Linked DNA regions of Streptomyces venezuelae. The protein of the gene in region 1 interacts with the protein of each later gene in a pairwise test. Links are inferred from orthologs where the notes say so. Each region holds a gene or a part of one and is shown on either strand. Other genes may lie near its edges.

Region 1 (3,017 bases):
TGGCCGGGAGCATGCCGGCGAGGAAGAGCTCGATCCGTACGGGGTCGAAGGCCGCGGCCCGGGTGGGCTGTGCGGCCCCGCTGGACAGGAACGACGGCAGGAGCAGCGGCAGGGTCAGCAGGATCCCGGTGCCGGTGGCCGTCGCGGCCCGCCACAGCGCGCGCAGCCGCTGCCGGCCCGTCATGTCCCGGGTGGTCATGCGGATGGCCAGCAGGACGCAGGCGGCCATCGTGGCCATCATGGCGGTGTAGAAGTTCCCGAACCAGGCGAGCGCGACCAGGAGGGCCACGCCCGGCCAGCGGCGTTCCTCCAGGCACCACTCGACGGCGATGCCGAGCAGTGGGAGCGCGACCAGGCCCCAGAGCCACATGGGGATGTACGAGGCGTCGCTCAGCGCCCAGCCGCACAGGCCGTACACCGCACCGAGCACACCCCGCTGCCACCACGGGCCGGGGTGCAGCTTGCCGAGGTACACCGTCATCACGGCGGCGGCGGTGCCCATGGTGATCGGGGTGATCGCGAAGACGGCGAGGTCGACGTGGGCGCGGGGGACGAGGACGGCCAGCCAGGAGAAGGGGTTGCCGAGGTAGGTGTGGTAGTCGGCGAGGAACTGCTGTCCGAAGCCGCCGCGCCAGGTGAAGAGGACGTCGCCGGCGGCCTGTCCGTGGGCCAGGTCCCACAGCGCGCGGTGGAAGGGCACGTACTGGTTGGCCTGGTCGTTCAGGGCCCGGCCGGTGTTCCCGAAGGGGTAGGTGCCGCGTGCCACCCAGGCGGCGCAGAAGGCGCCCGAGGTGATCAGGAAGGCCAGCAGGGGACCGCGGAAGCGGGTGATCCGGCGGATGGCGGCTCTGCGCGGGGCGGGTCTGTGCGGGGCGGTGGGACGGGCGTCGACTGTGGTCGGCTCGGGTGCCACGGTCCCCAATGTCCTGCTCCCTGCTGATCGACTGAGGGCGTGCCGCGCCCGGTCAAGCCTTCAGTTTAGGGCGCGGGGCGGGGCAGGGGGCCGATCGGCCCGCTGCCCGCTTGCGCGCGGCGGGTTTTCGTGCTGGGCATTTGTTTTGACCTACCTCTGTGAGGTAGGTACGCTCTGACCTTGTGCCTGGGGTGTGCCCTGGCCTCCGCGTGTGCTCATGACCCCGCGGAGGGCCGAGACGACCACACCGCAATCTGCGCCCGACTCACTTCGGTGAAAGCGTGCAGTGTTCGACACACCCGACCGCGTGGGTCGGGGAAAGTTCCAGGTTAGTTTCACTACACGGCACACAGAAACCGGAGAAGTAGTGCCTACGATCCAGCAGCTGGTCCGTAAGGGCCGGCAGGACAAGGTCGAGAAGACAAAGACCCCCGCGCTTGAGGCTTCGCCCCAGCGTCGCGGCGTCTGCACGCGTGTGTTCACGACCACCCCGAAGAAGCCGAACTCGGCGCTCCGTAAGGTCGCGCGTGTGCGTCTGACCTCCGGCATCGAGGTCACCGCTTACATTCCGGGTGAGGGACACAACCTGCAGGAGCACTCGATCGTGCTCGTGCGTGGTGGCCGTGTGAAGGACCTGCCGGGTGTTCGTTACAAGATCATCCGCGGTGCGCTTGACACCCAGGCTGTCAAGAACCGCAAGCAGGCCCGCAGCCGCTACGGCGCCAAGAAGGAGAAGTAAGAATGCCTCGTAAGGGCCCCGCCCCGAAGCGCCCGGTCATCATCGACCCGGTCTACGCATCTCCTCTGGTGACGTCGCTCATCAACAAGATCCTCCTGAACGGCAAGCGCTCCACCGCCGAGCGCATCGTCTACGGCGCCATGGAAGGCCTCCGCGAGAAGACCGGCAACGACCCGGTCATCACGCTGAAGCGCGCGCTGGAGAACGTCAAGCCGTCCCTCGAGGTCAAGTCCCGCCGTGTCGGTGGCGCGACCTACCAGGTCCCCGTCGAGGTCAAGCCGGGTCGCCAGTCGACCCTGGCCCTCCGCTGGCTCGTGGGTTACTCCCGCGCCCGTCGTGAGAAGACCATGACCGAGCGCCTCATGAACGAGCTGCTCGACGCCTCCAACGGTCTTGGCGCTGCCGTCAAGAAGCGCGAGGACACGCACAAGATGGCCGAGTCCAACAAGGCCTTCGCGCACTACCGCTGGTAGTCCCACCCCACATCGAGACCGAGAGAAGACCGAAGCCTTATGGCTACCACTTCGCTTGACCTGGCCAAGGTCCGCAACATCGGGATCATGGCCCACATCGACGCGGGCAAGACGACCACCACCGAGCGCATCCTGTTCTACACCGGTGTGTCGTACAAGATCGGTGAGGTCCACGACGGCGCTGCCACGATGGACTGGATGGAGCAGGAGCAGGAGCGTGGTATCACCATCACGTCTGCCGCGACGACCTGCCACTGGCCCCTCGAAGACGTTGACCACACGATCAACATCATCGACACCCCGGGTCACGTCGACTTCACCGTCGAGGTGGAGCGTTCGCTCCGCGTCCTCGACGGCGCCGTCACCGTCTTCGACGGTGTGGCCGGCGTCGAGCCGCAGTCCGAGACCGTTTGGCGTCAGGCGGACCGCTACGGCGTCCCGCGCATCTGCTTCGTCAACAAGCTCGACCGCACCGGCGCCGAGTTCCACCGCTGCGTCGAGATGATCAAGGACCGCCTCGGTGCGGTTCCGATCGTCATGCAGCTCCCCATCGGTGCCGAGGCCGACTTCCAGGGTGTCGTCGACCTCGTCACGATGAAGGCGTTCGTCTGGTCCGCCGAGGCGACCAAGGGCGAGATGTACGACATCGTCGACATCCCGGCCACGCACACCGAGGCTGCTGAAGAGTGGCGCGGCAAGCTGGTCGAGACCGTCGCCGAGAACGACGACGAGATCATGGAGCTGTTCCTGGAGGGCAACGAGCCCACCGTCGAGCAGCTGCACGCCGCCGTCCGTCGGATCATCCTGAACTCCGGCAAGGGCAAGGGCGAGCCCACGATCACCGCGGTGTTCTGTGGCACGGCGTTCAAGAACAAGGGTGTTCAGCCCCTGC
Region 2 (3,227 bases), 1.0 Mb from region 1 along the record:
AGCTGTGCTGGGCCCGTTGCGCCTCGTCAGCGCGTTCTGCGAGCCCAGGGAAGGCTACGCCGACACCACGCCAGCGTGCCGCGCGCACTGCCGCCGCGCTCAGCGCGTCGGCCGCCTCGCGGCGCAGCGGACCCTCCGCCGCGCGCACCAGGTCGGAGTACGCGCCGGCCACCCGGTCCTCGATCTCGGCGGCCAGCCGCTCGGCGTCGGCCGCGGTGCGCACCTCGAAGGGCAGGGCGTACGCGGCCTCCGCGGCCCGGGGCGCGCCGCCGAGCTCCCGTACGGTCCGGGCGAGCACGTCGCGCCGCGCGAGGTGACCGCCGTACGCCTCCCGGGCCTGCTTGGCGCGCTCGCCGGCGGAACGGGCACCGATCACCCCGTAGCCGTACGCGGCCGCGTGCTCGGCGGCGAGCGCGGCCTGGGCGGCCTCCAGGACCCGGCCGGCGGGGGAGGGTTCGGGCTTCACGAGGTGGCTCCGGGGGTCGAGGTCAGCAGGTACGCGTGGACGGCGCCGCAGGCGGCCACCGAGGCCAGCAGCCGGGCCAGCTCCCCGGGTGCCCCGGCCAGGTCGATCGTCCGGGACTCGGACAGGCTCCGCTCGGCGTCCGCGAGCGCGGTCAGGGCCTCGGCGGGAGCCTGGGGCACGGGCCCGCCGCTCGCCGCGGGCGCGGCGGCCCCCGTACCGCCGGACCGGGACGGGGAAGGGGACGGCGGGGCCGAAGGGGTGAGGGACAGGGCCGCGGTGTGGGCGGCGACGGCGGCACGCAGCGGAGCGAGCCGCGCGGCCAGGGCCGGATGGGCGGCCGCCGTGGCGTCGTAACGTTCCAGCAGCCGCGCACTGTCACGGACGGCCGTCTCCCGCATCCGCCGTTCGAGTGGAATCGTGAGGGCGGCGTCGGTCGCACGGCCGTCCGAGCACCCGGTCAGCAGTGCGGCACCGGCCGCACCGGCGAGCAGGCTCCTGCGCGAGGGTCTCGAAGGCAGAGTCCAGGGCACGGCGACGTCCTCCGGGTGATGGCGGGCCTGATGGCGGGACCGATGGCGGGGCAGGGTGTGATCACGGTACCCGGGGCCCTGTCCACAGGGCGGACGGCAACACCCCCCGACACCGGATACCCTTTGACCTGACACACGACGGAAACCACAACAGCACACGCGGCCGAGGAGTCACCCGGATGAGCACCACCCAGAGCGACAGGCTGCGCGGACTGCTGGAGCCGCTCGTCGCCGCCAAGGGCCTGGACCTCGAAGAGATCGAGATGTCGCGGGCGGGCAAGCGCCGGATGCTGCGGATCATCGTGGACTCCGACGAGGGCGTGGAACTGGACGCGTGTGCCGAGCTGAGTCGCGAGGTCTCCGACAAGCTCGACGAAACCGATGTGATGGGTGAGGACGAGTACGTCCTCGAAGTCAGCTCGCCGGGCGCCGACCGCCCGCTGACCGAGCACCGTCACTACGTACGGGCCGTCGGCCGCCTCGTGAAGTTCCAGCTGTCCGCCGAGGACGCCAAGGGGGCCGGGGAACTGGTCGCCCGCATCCTCGACGTCGACGACGAGGGCCTGGACCTCGAAGTACCGGGCGTGAAGGGCCGAAAGGCGACCGCCCGACGTATCGCATTCACCGACATCGCCAAGGCGCGTGTCGAGATCGAGTTCAACCGCAAGGACAAGAAGGAAGAGGAGGCGTAGCCGTGGACATCGACATGAGTGCCCTGCGGGGTCTGGTCCGGGAGAAGGAGATCTCCTTCGACCTGCTCGTCGAAGCGATCGAGTCGGCCCTCCTCATCGCGTACCACCGGACCGAGGGGAGCTTCCGCCGCGCTCGCGTCGTGCTGGACCGCACCAACGGTCACGTGGTCGTGTGGGCGACGGAAGACCCGAGGGATCTCGAAGAGGGCCAGGAGCCCAAGGAGTTCGACGACACCCCGTCGGACTTCGGCCGGATCGCCGCGACGACCGCCAAGCAGGTGATCCTGCAGCGTCTGCGCGACGCCGAGGACGACCTGACCTTCGGCGAGTTCGCCGGCCGCGAGGGCGACGTCATCACCGGCGTCGTCCAGCAGGGCAAGGACCCCAAGAACGTCCTCGTCGACATCGGCAAGCTGGAGGCCATCCTGCCGGTGCAGGAGCAGGTCCCCGGCGAGGAGTACACGCACGGTCTGCGCCTGAAGGCGTATGTCGTGCGGGTGGCGAAGGGTGTCCGCGGCCCGTCCGTGACCCTCTCGCGCACCCACCCCAACCTGGTGAAGAAGCTCTTCTCGCTGGAGGTCCCGGAGATCGCCGACGGCAGCGTCGAGATCTCGGCGATCGCCCGTGAGGCCGGTCACCGCACCAAGATCGCCGTCCGGTCCACCCGTTCGGGCCTGAACCCCAAGGGCGCCTGCATCGGCCCGATGGGCAGCCGCGTACGCAACGTGATGGCCGAGCTGCACGGCGAGAAGATCGACATCGTCGACTGGTCGGACGACCCGGCGGAGATGGTCGCGAACGCGCTGTCACCCGCCCGGGTGAGCAAGGTCGAGGTCGTCGACTGGGACTCCCGGTCCGCCCGGGTGACCGTGCCGGACTACCAGCTGTCCCTGGCCATCGGCAAGGAGGGCCAGAACGCCCGCCTCGCCGCGCGGCTCACCGGCTGGCGCATCGACATCCGTCCCGACACCGAGGCGTCCCCGGAAGCCGACCGGGACCGGGGCGGGGAATAAACCGCTACCGTCCGGGCTTCCCCGGACGGTAGACAGGGTCCGCCGCCGCTGTTCCGGCGGCGGATACAAGACAACACGACAGCCGTTCGATCCTTCCCCCGCGACGTGCCGGGAGAGAGGTCGGTGCGGGGAGGTAGACTTAGGCGTGTCTGGCCGGACGCAAGCCCGCGCATGCCCCGAACGCACCTGTGTGGGGTGTCGGGAGCGAGCGGCCAAGAACGAACTGCTGCGCGTCGTGGCGGACGGGGACGCATGCGTCCCCGATCCACGCGGTACGCGGCCGGGACGGGGTGCCTACCTGCACCCCGCCGCGGTCTGCCTCGACCAGGCGATTCGCCGCCGTGCGTTCCCCCGGGCCCTTCGGTCCGCCGGAGCGCTCGACACGGAGAACCTGCGCAAAGCCGTGGCCGGTGAGGCCGGGCACACCGTAAAGAAGTAGTACGGCACGGATACCCCGTGCGGTCAGGTACCTCGCGAGTTGGAAGTAGGTCGAGATTGCGATGAGCACTCGATGAGTACGCGATGA

What was found.
Region 2: the proteins of rpsL (region 1) and rimP interact in binary tests that used the Escherichia coli proteins (3 or more experiments, as listed by UniProt). The link is inferred for Streptomyces venezuelae from one-to-one orthologs.

The regions. Positions count from the first base shown.
Region 1 is NZ_CP029189.1:4,443,702-4,446,718, forward strand. The notes cover bases 264-2,966. They hold rpsL (30S ribosomal protein S12), read left to right. Parts: upstream 264-1,280; coding sequence 1,281-1,652; downstream 1,653-2,966. Other genes in these bases: DEJ51_RS19755 (YfhO family protein), read right to left, coding at 264-913; rpsG (30S ribosomal protein S7), read left to right, coding at 1,655-2,125; fusA (elongation factor G), read left to right, coding at 2,165-2,966. Also shown: more of DEJ51_RS19755, read right to left, coding at 1-263; more of fusA, read left to right, coding at 2,967-3,017. UniProt on the Escherichia coli protein: With S4 and S5 plays an important role in translational accuracy. Interacts with and stabilizes bases of the 16S rRNA that are involved in tRNA selection in the A site and with the mRNA backbone.
Region 2 is NZ_CP029189.1:5,457,319-5,460,545, forward strand. Bases 19-2,931 are described here. They hold rimP (ribosome maturation factor RimP), read left to right. Parts: upstream 19-1,175; coding sequence 1,176-1,688; downstream 1,689-2,931. Other genes in these bases: DEJ51_RS24505 (DUF4439 domain-containing protein), read right to left, coding at 19-466; DEJ51_RS24510 (hypothetical protein), read right to left, coding at 463-996; nusA (transcription termination factor NusA), read left to right, coding at 1,691-2,701; DEJ51_RS24525 (YlxR family protein), read left to right, coding at 2,847-2,931. In the rest of the region: more of DEJ51_RS24505, read right to left, coding at 1-18; more of DEJ51_RS24525, read left to right, coding at 2,932-3,140.